DNA from 3 places in the Amycolatopsis sp. 195334CR genome. Region 1 is predicted to be linked to each of the others. Evidence: riboswitches for the same ligand, from Rfam matches in the RefSeq annotation. Region 1 holds a riboswitch; each other region holds the start of a gene.
What was found. Region 1 has a riboswitch for cobalamin ahead of JYK18_RS02700 (terpene cyclase/mutase family protein). Riboswitches for the same ligand answer to the same signal wherever they lie in the genome.
Positions count from the first base shown of each region.

Region 2: it holds a riboswitch for cobalamin, as region 1 does, so the genes downstream of both, JYK18_RS32805 (ABC transporter substrate-binding protein) here and JYK18_RS02700 (terpene cyclase/mutase family protein) in region 1, are expected to answer to the same signal.
Region 3: it holds a riboswitch for cobalamin, as region 1 does, so the genes downstream of both, JYK18_RS13530 (hypothetical protein) here and JYK18_RS02700 (terpene cyclase/mutase family protein) in region 1, are expected to answer to the same signal.

Region 1 is NZ_JAFJMJ010000001.1:550,589-554,793, reverse strand. It holds gene JYK18_RS02705 (PadR family transcriptional regulator) at 1-209, opposite strand, end outside; gene JYK18_RS02700 (terpene cyclase/mutase family protein) at 400-1,860, opposite strand; cobalamin riboswitch at 1,948-2,068, opposite strand; gene JYK18_RS02695 (poly-gamma-glutamate hydrolase family protein) at 2,063-2,692, opposite strand; gene JYK18_RS02690 (hypothetical protein) at 2,791-3,081, shown strand; gene JYK18_RS02685 (MerR family transcriptional regulator) at 3,176-4,003, shown strand; gene JYK18_RS02680 (VOC family protein) at 4,066-4,205, shown strand, end outside.
Region 2 is NZ_JAFJMJ010000002.1:2,058,648-2,062,852, reverse strand. It holds gene JYK18_RS32815 (class I SAM-dependent methyltransferase) at 1-279, shown strand, start outside; gene JYK18_RS32810 (iron ABC transporter permease) at 284-1,330, opposite strand; gene JYK18_RS32805 (ABC transporter substrate-binding protein) at 1,327-2,322, opposite strand; cobalamin riboswitch at 2,375-2,540, opposite strand; gene JYK18_RS32800 (glycoside hydrolase family 43 protein) at 2,640-4,148, shown strand.
Region 3 is NZ_JAFJMJ010000001.1:2,773,208-2,777,412, forward strand. It holds gene JYK18_RS13520 (Gfo/Idh/MocA family protein) at 1-661, opposite strand, end outside; gene JYK18_RS13525 (hypothetical protein) at 717-1,382, shown strand; cobalamin riboswitch at 1,393-1,519, shown strand; gene JYK18_RS13530 (hypothetical protein) at 1,601-3,004, shown strand; gene JYK18_RS13535 (ABC transporter substrate-binding protein) at 3,001-3,861, shown strand; gene JYK18_RS13540 (energy-coupling factor transporter transmembrane component T) at 3,851-4,205, shown strand, end outside.

The sequences.
Region 1 (4,205 bases):
CCCTCGCGCACCGTCTCGCGCGACGCGATCAACCCGCGCTTCCGCAGCGACTCGACCACGGAGTACAGCGAGCCGTAGTTGAGCTTGATGCTGTCTTCCTTGCGGCGTTCGCGCAGCGTGCCGGACATTTCGTAGGGGTGCATCGGGCGCTCGCTGAGCAGCGTCAGCACCGCCAGAGCCAGCGGATTCGCCCTGCCACGCGCGGCCATCGCCCTGCCTCGTCCTGGGTGCTCGGGGTCAAATACTCGACTCAGAGTACCCGTGCTCGGGTGCTCGATGTCAAGCTGACCGGCGGTGACGTCCTGGTGATCGGTGGCCACCTGGTGCCCCGGGAGCCATTGCTATGAGTGGGGCATTACTTGCAATCAACGCAAGTAATGCCCCATTCCTAGCGTTGGGTCAGGAGGTGCGGACTTGGGTGGGGGTCAGCGTGGGGGTGGCGCCGTTGCCGAAGGCCCACGCTTCGATGCTGCCCAGCGGCGGCACGTACGTGGACGCGCCCTGGGTGCTGTACGTCCACGCGGTCGCGCCCGCGTTCGCGTGGTAGTACGCCCAGTAGGCGGTCGCCGGTGGGGTGTTCACGCAGGGGTCCTGCGCGGGCGTCGGGAGGGCGTTGATGCGGCAGACGAACGCCAGCCCCCAGCGGGTGGTGCCGGTCGGGGTGAAGCCGGCGTTCTGCAGGGCGGCCACCCCGCTGGCCTGCGCCCCGGGCGCACAGCGGGTTTCCTGCGCACCACCGAAAGCGGCGAAGTCGACGGTCACCGTGACGCCGCTCGTTCCGGCGCACGGGCCCGGCGTGCCGGCGAGCTGTGCCGAGACCGCGCACGGGACCTCCGGCACCGCGGCCGACGGCGTCGACGGCGCCAGCGGGAAGGCCTTGCCCGCGGCGGCCGGGACGGCCTGGACGGTCGCGAGCAGGTTCACCGCGCGGCTGCCGGGATAGAAGAACGCGCCGCGGTCGGCGGCCGGATCGGTGCAGCCCAGCTGGAAGCTCGCGAGCGCGGCGTAGGCGTTGCCCGGCTGACCACCCGCGGCCACGATCGCCTGGATCGCCAGTGCGGTCGAGTTCGGGTCGGAAGCCTGGCCCGGCGCGGCGACGAAGGCGAAACCACCGTCCGCGGACCGGGCGGCGTTCAACGCGGCCAGCACCTTCTTGGCGCCGGGCAGCTTGCCGTAGGCGGCGAGGCCCTGCACCGCCATGCCGGTGCTGTTGGTGTCGGGACCGGAGAAGGTCGCCGGATCGGCGGGCGCGCACGGCACCGCGGTGTCCGCGCGGTAGGCCTGCCAGAGCCCGTTCGCGCACTGCTGGCCGGTAAGCCACGTGGTAGCCGCGGCGATCCTGGCATCGGTGGACGGCACCTTCGCGGCCTTGAGCGCGGTCAGCGCGAGGCCCTGCCGGAACGCGCCGTCGTAGGTCGGGGCGGCCGAGCCGAACAGGCCGTCGGCGCGCTGGGTCGCGAGCAGCCGGTCGACCAGGTTCTCCCCGCCGAATCGGCGCGGGTTCTGCTTGCCCGCCACCGCCGCGAGGACCACGTACGCGACCCGGCCCGGGTCGTCCTGGCCGTCGGCGCCCTTGAGCGGCTCGCCGAGCTGGGTGCTGAGGTAGGCGACGCCGTCCTGGGCGGCCTGGCGGCCGACGCCGGCGGCGTGCAGGCCGAGCACGGCGTACGCGGTGCTGGTGACGTCGGCGCTGAGGTTGCCACCGCCCGCGGTGATCGCGCGGGCCAGGTACCCCGCGCCGTGGCGGGCGACGGTCTGCTGCTGCTCGGTGGCCGCGGCCGGGGTGCACAACCCGGCGGCCAGCGCGGCGGCGGTGGCCAGCACGGCCACCGGTCTGGCGCGGAAGAGCTTCGTGCGCAAGGGATCCTCCTTCGGACAGGCGCGGTCACCCACGCGTGCCGGAAGGGCCAGCGCAGGCCCCGAGCCGCAGTCCACGACGGTTTCGACGGAGCCCGTTCCCCGGCAGGCGGTCCGACTCGCCCGCGCGGAACGCGGGCTCACGGTTGCGGGTCAGCGCCGGATTCCCACCGGCTTTCCCCATCGAGGAACGTGCTCTGGCAAGTTACCCGGTGCACCGCCCGTCCCGCCAGACCCGGCGCAGCGCCGCCACCACGCCGTCCACAAAGGACTGTGCTAGCGGCGAGTCGCCGCGCATCGCGTCGCGCAGGGCGAGCGGGAGCTCCAACTGCACCCCCATGCCGGTGCGGGTCCGGTTGACGATGTTGCGCGGCGACCGCCCGGCGAGCGTCGGGTACTCGGCGGCGTCGAGGGTCTCGATGCCGCGGGCGGTGAGTTCCTCGTGCACGATGCCGCCGAATTCGGCGTCCAGGCCGCCGATCAACACGCCCTCGCGGGGCAGCGTGATGCACCCGTGCAGGCTCAGCGCCCGGTCGGTGCCCGCGCACAGGGCCAGCGCCACCGGATCGTCGCACCGGCTGGAGGTCACGTGCAGCCGTCGTTCGCCGCGAAGTCCTTCGAACAGCCAGTAGTCGCATGTGGACGCCCGGGCGATGGCCCGGCAGAGCTGGGAGGTGCCCGGCTCGATCTGGCCGCCGTGCGGGGCCAGCACCACCGGGGTGCCGCCGGCGTGCCGGAACCACCTGGCGTAGTCGAGGTTCTCGGTCAGCGCGGGGTCCGCGTACAGCGCGGTGTTCGAGAGATATCGTTGCGTAGTCGCGCTGGGGCGGGCCATCTCCGCAAGATACGGCCATTCGGCGGGAAAGCGGTGTTCGAATGGCGCAATCGACGGTGATCCGCGTTTCACCCGTCCGCCGAGGGGAACCCCTAAGCATGTCCAGATTGCGAGTATCCGGCGGCCGCTCGACGGCCGCGCGAGTTATCACCGGCGTCGGGGCAGTGATCGCGCTCATCGAGGTCATCTACATCCTGATGATCCTGCTGGGTGCCAACGCGGCCAACGCGTTCGTCGAATTCATGCGGGCCATCGCCGAGCCACTGGCGTTGTTCTTCCCCGGTTTGTTCCAGCTGGAGAACTACCAGGTCGGCGTCCTGATCAACTACGGGCTCGCCGCCGTCTTCTGGCTGGTGCTGACCGGGCTGATCGCCCGCATCGTCCGCTAGGGAGCACACGGGGTCCGGCCACCTCCCGGTGTCCGTTTGTCGGGGACGGGCAGCGGGAGGTGGCGCCTGGGGGGCCGGCGTGTGAAGCTGTGGCGTGTTCGCCATCGGGGAGTTCGCCAGGCTCGGCCGGGTTTCGGTCCGCATGCTCCGGCACTACGACAGCATCGGCCTGCTGCGGCCCGTCCGCGTGGACGAGGCCAGCGGGTACCGCTACTACGACGCGGCCCAGCTGCGCGACCTCAACCGCGTGGTCGCGTTGAAGGAGCTGGGTTTCACGCTCGAGCAAGTCCGCGAGATCATCGAGGAGAAGCTCAACCCCGAAGAACTGCGCGGCATGCTCCGCCTGCGACGCGCTCAGCTCGAAGCGCAGATCTCCGCCGACACCGACCGGCTCGACCGCGTCGAGGCGCGCCTGCGCACCATCGAGCGCGAAGGCCACATGAACACCGAGGACGTGCTCCTCAAATCCGTCGCGCCGCTGCGCGTCGCCGAGCTTTCCGGGGTGGCCGCCAGCTACGCCTCCCACGACATCGGCCCGGTCGTGCAACCGCTGTTCGTCGAGTTGTGCCGTCGCCTCGACGAGGCGGGCCTCCGCATCGCCGCACCCACGATCGCCTACTACGAACCGGTCGGCGAGGAGCAGGTGATGGTGCACACCGCGGCGCCGGTGGCACTGGAAAGCGGCCGCGAGTACGACTTCGACGTGGTGGACCTGCCCGCGCTCGGCACCGCCGCGACCGTGCTGCACCACGGCACGATGGACGAGGTCGACCGCACCTTCCAGACGCTGGCCTTCTGGATCGAGGAGCACGGGTACACCTCGATCGGGCACGCGCGCGAGGTCTACCTCGACTACGAAGCGCCGGAACGCGGGGTGACCGAGCTCCAGGTGCTCGTCAACCGACAGGATGCCATGTCTTGACAATCTAAGTTGTCGGTGGAACCGTGGGCCGCGTTCGGGAACGAACGCGGAACGGAGTGGTGATGAAGGCCCAGCTGATGAGCATCATGGTCAACGACCAGGAGCGGGCGGAACGGTTCTACACGGAGAAGCTGGGCTTCCAGGTCAAGCACAACATCGACGTGGGCGGTGCGCGCTGGCTGACCGTGGTCCACCCCGACGA
Region 2 (4,205 bases), on a different contig from region 1:
GTGGCCAAGGTCGGTTACCAGCCGATGCTCGACCGCGCCGCCGAAGGCATCCGGGCCGCGGGCGGGTTCGGCGAGCCGTCGCAGGCGCGCTACACGTGGGACCGGTACTACACCCGGGCGGAATGGCTCGACCAGTTGCCCACCACCGGCGCGCTGACCCAGCTGCCGCCCGACCGGCTCGCCGTGGTGCTGGACGAGGTCGGCGCCGCGATCGACGAGCTCGGCGGCGGCTTCAGCATGCGGTTCACCACGGTCTCGGTGACCGCCGCGCGTGCTTGAGGTTCTACTGACCCACCCGCTCGCGGGGCCGGGCGGTCCGGTACAGGATGACCACGAACGCCGGCACGCCGATGATCGAGGTCACCACGCCGACCGGCACCTCCTGCGGGTCGAGCGCGGTGCGGGCCAGGGTGTCCACCCAGACCAGGAACACCGCCCCGGCCACCGCGGTGACCGGCAGCAGGCGGCTGTGCCCCGGCCCGGTCAGCGCCCGCACCGCGTGCGGCAGCACCAGCCCGACGAAGCCCACCGCGCCGACCGAGCTGACCAGCGCGGCGGTCAGCAACGCGGTGGCGCACAACAGCACGATCCGGATGCGCCCGACCGCCACCCCCAGCGCGGCCGCGGTGTCCTGCCCGAGCGCGAACACGTCCAGCGCGCGGGCGTGCCCGAAGCAGACGGCCAGCGACACGGCCAGCACCGCCGCGCACACCGCGACCTCGGTCCACGAGGCACTGGCGAACGAGCCGAGCAGCCAGAACAACACCCCGCGCGTGGTTTCCGCGTCGGCGGCGGTGAGCACGATGAACGAGGTGAGCGCGGAGAACAACTGCATCGCCGCGACCCCGGACAGCACCACCCGGTCGGTGCTGCCACCGACGATGCGGCTCAGCACCAGCACCGCGGCGAACGACACCGCGGCACCGGCGAAAGCCCCGGCGGACAAGGAGATCACGCCCCCGCCCACACCGAGCACGACCACCAGCACCGCGCCGGTCGACGCACCCGAGGACACGCCCAGCACGAACGGCTCGGCCAGCGGGTTGCGCAGCAGCGACTGCATCACCACGCCGCACACCGCGAGCCCGGCCCCGCACACCGCCGCGAGCAGCGCCCGCGGGAGCCGCAGGTGCCAGACGATGCCGTCCCGCAGCGGGGCGAGCACCGGCTCGCCGAGGCCGAGGTGGGCCAGCACGGTCGAATAGACCTCGCCGATGCCGATCCCGGCCGGGCCGATGGTGATGGCCACCGCGATCGACACCACGAGCAGGCCGAGGCCCAGCACGCAGAACCAGGCGACCTGCGGCCCGGTCGGCGGCGGCCGCCTCACGCCAGGCCGAACTTCCGCAGCGCCTCGCCGACCTGCTCGGTCCCGTCCACGGTCCGCAGCGACGGGTTCATCGCCTGACCGCTGAGCAGCACGTACCGCTTGTTCTTCACCGCGTCGAGGTCCTTGGTGACCGGATGGGACTCGAGGAAGGCGATCTTCGCTTCCCCGTTCTCCGCGGTCTGCGAACGCCGGGTGAGGTCACCGAGCACGATCACCCGCGGATTCCGCTCGGCCACCGTCTCCCAGTTGATCTGCGGCCATTCCGCGCGGGTGTCGTCGAAGACGTTCTTCAGCCCGAGCGCGGTGGTGATCACGCCGGGCGCGCCGCAGCACCCGGCCAGGTACGGCGATTCGGCGTTGGCGAACCAGTACAGCACGCTGGTCCCACCGGCCCGCGTCGACGCGCGCTGCATCCGGCCCTGCAACTCGCTCACCAGCTGCTCACCGCGTGGCCCGACGCCGAACACCGCGGCCAGCTGCCGGATCTCGGTGTAGACCACGTCCATGGTCAGCGTCTCGGTCCGCACGCCGTCACCGCCGGCGGTGTTGTCCTTGAGGCAGTCGGTGGGCGAGACGTAGGTCGGCACACCCAGCTGCTCGAACTGCTCGCGCGTGGCCACCCCGCCCTCGCCGAGCGTGGAGACGAACGAGGCCGCGACGAAGTCCGGTTCGGTGGCCAGCACGGCCTCGAAGGACGGGTTGTTCTCCGCCAGGCGCGGCACCTTCGCGTTGTCGGCGGCCAGCGCGGGCAGCACCGGGTCGGTCCAGGTGGCGGTGCCCGCCATCCGGTCGGCCAGGCCCAGCGCGAGCATGATCTCGGCGCTGCCCTGGTTCAGCGCGACCGCGCGCTCGGGCGGCTTGCCCACCGGCACCTGGTGACCACAGTTTTCCACGGTCGTCGTGGCCTGAGCTTGCGGCGCGGGGTCGGTCCCGCAGGCGCTGAGGCACAGCGCCGCGGCGAGCAGCAGGTGGGGAGAACGGATTTTCGGCACGGAAATCCCTGCGTCGAGGGCTCGAACGCGGAGCCCGGTCGGTCAACGACCCCGGCGGCGCCGGGGTGCCAGCAGGTCTTCGGACTCGGGGTCGTCCGAGCAGAACGCCTTCCCGGACCGGAGTCCAGTGGCCACTGTCCTGCCCGTCGCCGCTCACCGCTGCGCGTCAGCTCCGGATTCACACCGGATTCCCTACGACTGGCGAGCGCACGCTATCACGCGGCCCCCTGGTGGACGCTTGACCAGCCTGTCCGATGTCGTGCAATCTTTTCCGAAGATGTTCGTTGTTGTTGAATAGCGTGCAGGAGCTGCCGAAGATGACCGCTCTCCCGAGAAGACTCGCCACCGGGGCGCTGGCCGCCCTGCTCGTGTTCAGTACGGTGACCAATCCGGGAGTGGCGCCGGCCGCACCCGCCGTCCCCGACTACGGCACCGCCGAAGCGGGCAACCCGTTCGTCGACGGCTGGTACGCCGATCCGGACGTGGCGATCTACGACAACACCTATTGGGTCTTCCCGACCACCTCGCGTGTCTACGCCGAGCAGACCCATCTCGACGCGTTCTCGTCCAAGGACCTCGTGCACTGGACCAAGCACCCGAACGTGCTGACCACCGAGAACGTCTCGTGGGCGGAGAAGGCGGTCTGGGCGCCGGCCCCGATCGAGCGCGACGGCAAGTACTTCCTGTACTTCGCCGCGAACGACATCCAGAGCGACAACGAACTCGGCGGCATCGGCGTGGCCGTCTCCGACCGGCCGGAGGGCCCGTACCGCGACGCGCTGGGCAAACCGCTGATCGACCGCTTCCACAACGGCGCCCAGCCGATCGACCAGGACGTCTTCATCGACGACGACGGTCAGGCGTACATGTACTACGGCGGCTGGGGGCACGCCAACGTGGTCAAGCTCAACGCCGACATGACCAGCCTCGGCACCTTCGACGACGGCACCACCTACCGCGAGATCACCCCGAACCCGGAGTACGTCGAGGGTTCGCAGATGTTCAAGCGCGGCGGCAAGTACTACCTGATGTGGTCCGAGGGCGGCTGGACCGGGCCGAACTACTCGGTCTCCTACGCCATGGCCGACTCGCCGACCGGGCCGTTCACCAAGCTCGACAAGGTGCTCGCGCAGGACCCGGCGGTCGCGCGCGGGTCCGGGCACAACTCCGTGATCAACGTGCCCGGCACCGACATCTGGTACATCGTCTACCACCGCCGTCCGCTCAGCGAGACCGACGGGAACCACCGGCAGCTCGCCTACGACCGGATGAACTTCCACCCCGACGGCACCATCGCGCGGATCACCATGAAGGTCGAGGACAACTTCGCCGACGGCAACACGTTCGGGTGGAAGACCTACGGCGGGCAGTGGACCGCTCGCGCCGGGCAGCTGCGGGCCGACCGGTCGGCGGGCGGGAAAGCGTTGCTGGACACCAACTTCGCCGACTTCACGCAGGACACGAAGGTGCGGCTCACCTCCAGCCGCGGCGACGCGGGGGTGGTGTTCCGGGCGACGAAGGCCGCGGTGGGCACCGACAGCTACGCCGGGTACTACGCCGGGATCAGCGCGTCCGGCCGCGTGGTGCTCGGGCGCGCCGGCAACTCGTGGACCGAACTGGCGTCGGCGCCGCTGGCCGGGGCCATCGGCCAGGCCCGCCACCTGCGCGTCACCGCGACCGGGCCGGTCATCGAGGTCTACGTCGACGACCTGAGCACGCCGAAGCTGCGGGTCACCGACGGCACCCACCCCACCGGCGCGAACGGCGTCCGGGTGTTCGGCGCGGCGGCGTCCTTCGACGATTTCGCGGTTCGCCCGGCAGGCTGATTGTCGATCCGCGGGGGGCTCCGTTCGTGTAGGCAGTGACCATCCACACGAAAGGAG
Region 3 (4,205 bases), 2.2 Mb from region 1:
TGCTGGTGATGCCGCCTTCGTGTTCGAGCAGCACAGTCCACAGGTCGCCGTCGGTGCGGTGCGCGGCGAGCACCCCGGTGATCGGCCCGAGCGCCGCGTCGAGCAGGTCGAACGCGTGCGGTCCGACGTCGGCGAGCGCGCCCGCGTTCTCGTGCCGCCACGCCGAATCGCGGTAGGTCTCGTTCAGCAGCGCGCCGGAGAGCCAGCGCGCGCTGCCTCCGGCCCAGCCGCCCGCTTCCTTGAGCCCGGCCAGCCACTCCTGGGTCTGGATCGCGTACCGCAGGGTGAACATGACCAGCGCGGCGACGCCCGATTCGGCCACGGTCCCGGCGAGCCGTTCCGCGGTGGCGAGATCGGCGGCGATCGGCTTCTCCAGGATCAGGTGCTTGCCCGCGGCCGCCGCCCGGGTGGCGATCTCGGCCTGCACGGACGGCGGTACCGCGAAGGCGACCGCGTCCACCTGGTCGAGCAGCTCGTCGACGGTTTCGACGGCGGTCGCGCAGTGCGCTTCGGCCAGCTCACGGGCGGCCTCGGGACGCCGGGTCCAGATCGCGGTCAGATCGGTGCCGGGGTGTTCGGCCAGTCCCGGCGCGTGCACCGTCTTCGCCCAGGGACCGCCACCGACAAGACCTACCCGCAACTGCTGATCCACGGGGGACATCCTGCCTTACGCGGTCGTGGGTTAACGTCTGGTGCCCTCTCGGAAAGGTTGTCCCATGCGCCGCCTTCGCTCGGTTCTCGCGGTCGCGGCACTCGTCGCGGCCCTCTCCCCGGTGACCACCGCCGCCGCCGTGGACCAGGGCAAAGGCACCCCGGGGTACTGCCCCGGCGGCAACGGGATCACCGTGGTGGTCGACTTCCACGAACTCGGCGGGGACACGATCGTCCGCTGCGCTCCCGGCGAGCAGGCCAGCGGCCTGAGCGCGTTGCAGAACGCGGGCTTCGAACTCACCGGCACGCAGCGCTGGGGTCTGGCCACGCTCTGCCGGATCGAGGCCAAGCCGGGACCCGAGGCCGAGGGCTGCGCCGACTACCCGCCGGTCACCGCGTACTGGAGCTACTGGCAGGCGCCGGACGGCGGGAGCTGGGGATTCGCCCAGGCCGGCGTGCAGGAGTCGAAGCCGCAGGCAGGCGGCTTCGAGGGCTGGTCGTTCGCCAAGGACAAGAGCATGGACACCACGCCGGCGCCGCGGATCGCGCCGGTCCGGCAGGCCGGGACCTCCGGGGTCACGCCGGACGGGGTCGCCTGGACCGGCGGGCAGGCGCAGCAGGCCGAACCGGACGCCGGTTTCCCGTGGGGCGCGGTGCTCGGCGGAGCCGCGGTGCTCCTGGTCGGCGGGGCCGCGGTGGTCACCGTCGTCCGGCGCAAGCGTTCTTCCTGACGCTTCCCCGGCGCCACCGCCGTGGGTTAGTGTCAAGTGCTCGTGTGGGGGAAGCCGGTGCGAATCCGGCGCTGACCCGCAACCGTGATCGCCTCGTGGCGTGAGCCGGAATGCCCACTGAGCAGGCAAGGCTCCACTGTCGAGGATTACGGGCGGAGTCCTGGGTGTTGGTGGCTTCGCGCTGCACGCGTCCCGGGCGTCCCGGGAGAGGCCCTTCCATGCGCGCCGCCGTCCGTGCGCTCGCCGGGATCACCGGCGTGGCCGGGATCGCCACCGCGATCGCCCTGCCCGCACCAGCCGTCGAAGTGAACCCGCACGCCGCCGCCGGGACCGCCGCCGCGAAGTGGCTGGCCGGTGAGCTGGTGGACCACCGGCTGCCCGGGTTCATGGGCACCGACTGGGGCCTGACCATCGACGCCCTGTTCGCGCTCCGCGCCACCGGGCAACCGCAGGCGGCGGGCGTGGCCGACGCGATCGACAAGGACGGCGCGGGCTTCTACACCTTCCCGATCGACCAGACCCAGAGCGCCTGGATCGCCGGTGCGACGGCCAAAACGCTGGCCGCGGCGGTGGCCGCGGGCCGCGATCCGAAGAACTTCACCGGCCGCGACCTCCGCCAGGCCACGCTCGACCTGGTCGCGCCCGACGGCCAGTTGCGCAGCAAGAACACCGGCAACGACGGCTCCAACACCTTCGACCAGGCCCTCGGCGTGATCGGCCTGGCCCGCAGCGGTGGGGTGCCGCCGGAGGTGGTCGGCTTCCTGGTCAAGCAGCAGTGCCCGGCCGGTGGTTTCCGCCTCGGCGGTGACTTCGGTGGTGACGCGGTGACCTGCACCGACGACAAGACCATCGACCCGGACTCCACCGGCATGGCGGTGCAGGCGCTGCTGGAGGCGGACAAGAACGGCGTGGCCGGCGCGAAGGCGGCGGCCGACAAGGGCGCCGCCTACCTGGCGCAGACCCAGCGCGCCGACGGCTCGTTCGGCGGTTCCGGCCCGACCGTCGGCTCGAACACCAACTCCACCGGACTGGTCGGCCAGGCGCTGGCCGTCACCGGCCACACCGCCGCCGCGAACCGGGCCGCCGACTGGGTGGTGACCCACCAGCTGACCGTGCAGAACGCCGGGAAGGCCGCCGGGGACGTGGGTGCACTCGCCTACAACAAGGAGGGCCTCGACGACGCGGCGGCGAACGCGGTCGACGGCAAGATCCCCGGCATGCAGCGGGACCAGTGGCGCCGCGCGGGCGCGCAGGCCCTGCTGGCGCTGGCGAAACTGCCGCTCACGCACGCCCCGTCCGGTCCAGGCCCCGACCCCGGCCCCGATCCCGGTCCTGGCCCTGGCCCCGGCCCCGGCCCCGGCCCCGGCCCCGGTCCTGGTCAGCCCTCGGAGCCCTCGGTGCCGTCCTCGACGCCCACCTCCACCTCGTCGGGTCAGCCGAGCACCACGACGAGCAGCACGTCACCGGGGCTGGCGGCGGCGCCGAAGCACACCGGCGGCACGCAGCAGAAGAAGCTCGCGCAGACCGGGTCCCCGGTCGCGGAGGTCCTGGTCGGCGGTGTGGTGCTGATCGCCGTGGGCGTCGGCCTGCTGGTCGCCGGACGACGGAGGAGCGCCCGATGAGACTCGCCCGGATCGCCGCCTCGACCGCGCTGGTGCTGTCGATGGCCCCGCTGGCCACCGCCTCGGCCGTCGACCACGGCAAGGGCTCGCCCGGTTACTGCCCCGACGGCACCGGGGTCACCGTGGTGGTCGACTTCCAGGAACTCGGCGGGGACACGATCGTCCGCTGCGCTCCCGGTGGCCAGGCCAGCGGACTGACCGCGTTGCAGAACGCGGGCCTCGAACTCACCGGCGTGCAGCGCTGGGGGCTGGGCTTCATCTGCCGGATCGAGGGCAAGCCGGGCGCGGACACCGAGGCCTGCATCGACACCCCGCCCGCCACCGCGTACTGGGCCTACTGGCACGCGCCGAACGGCGGCAGCTGGACCTACAGCCAGCTGGGCGTGATGAACCGGAAGCCGCCGCCGGGCAGCTTCGAAGGCTGGTCGTTCGCCAAGAACAAGTCCGCCGGGAACAACCCGGCCCCGCGGATCGGGCCGGTCCGGCCCAACCAGGCCGTCGAGCCACCGCCACCCGCCGAGCAGCAGAACGGCGCGATCCCGGGCCGTGACGGCGTGCCGGCGGCGCCGCCCGCACCGGAAGAAGCCGTGCCACCACCCGCGGAAGCGCCACCCTCGGAAGCGCCGACCAGTTCGGCCGCGCCGACCTCCGCGCCCGCGCTGGTCGCGACACCCCCTCCGAGCCCGTCGCCGGTCGGCGGGGTCGCGCCGGGCGGCGTCGCGTGGACCGGAGGCGAGGCGTTGCCGTCCACGCGGGACTCCGGCTTCCCGTGGGGCGCGGTGCTCGGTGGCGCCGCGGTGCTCCTGGTCGGCGGAGCCGCGGGGGTCACCGCCTACCGTCGCAAACGTGCTTCCTAGGAACCTCCACCCGGCGGCGTGGTGGCTGTGGGCCCTCGGGCTCGCGGTCGCCGCCAGCCGCACCACCAACCCGTTCCTGCTCGGCCTGATCATCGCCGTGCTCGGGTTCGTGGTGGCCAACCGCCGCAGCGACGCGCCGTGGGCGCTGGCCTTCCGGCTGTACGCCTACATCGGGTTGTTCATCGTGGTGATGCGGGTGCTGTTCCGGATCCTGATCGGCGGGCAGGACGGCGGGCACGTGCTGTTCGACCTGCCGGAGATCCCGCTGCCGTCGATCGCCGCCGGGATCACCCTGCTCGGCCCGACCTCGGCCGAGGAGCTGCTCGGCGGTTTCTACGACGGGC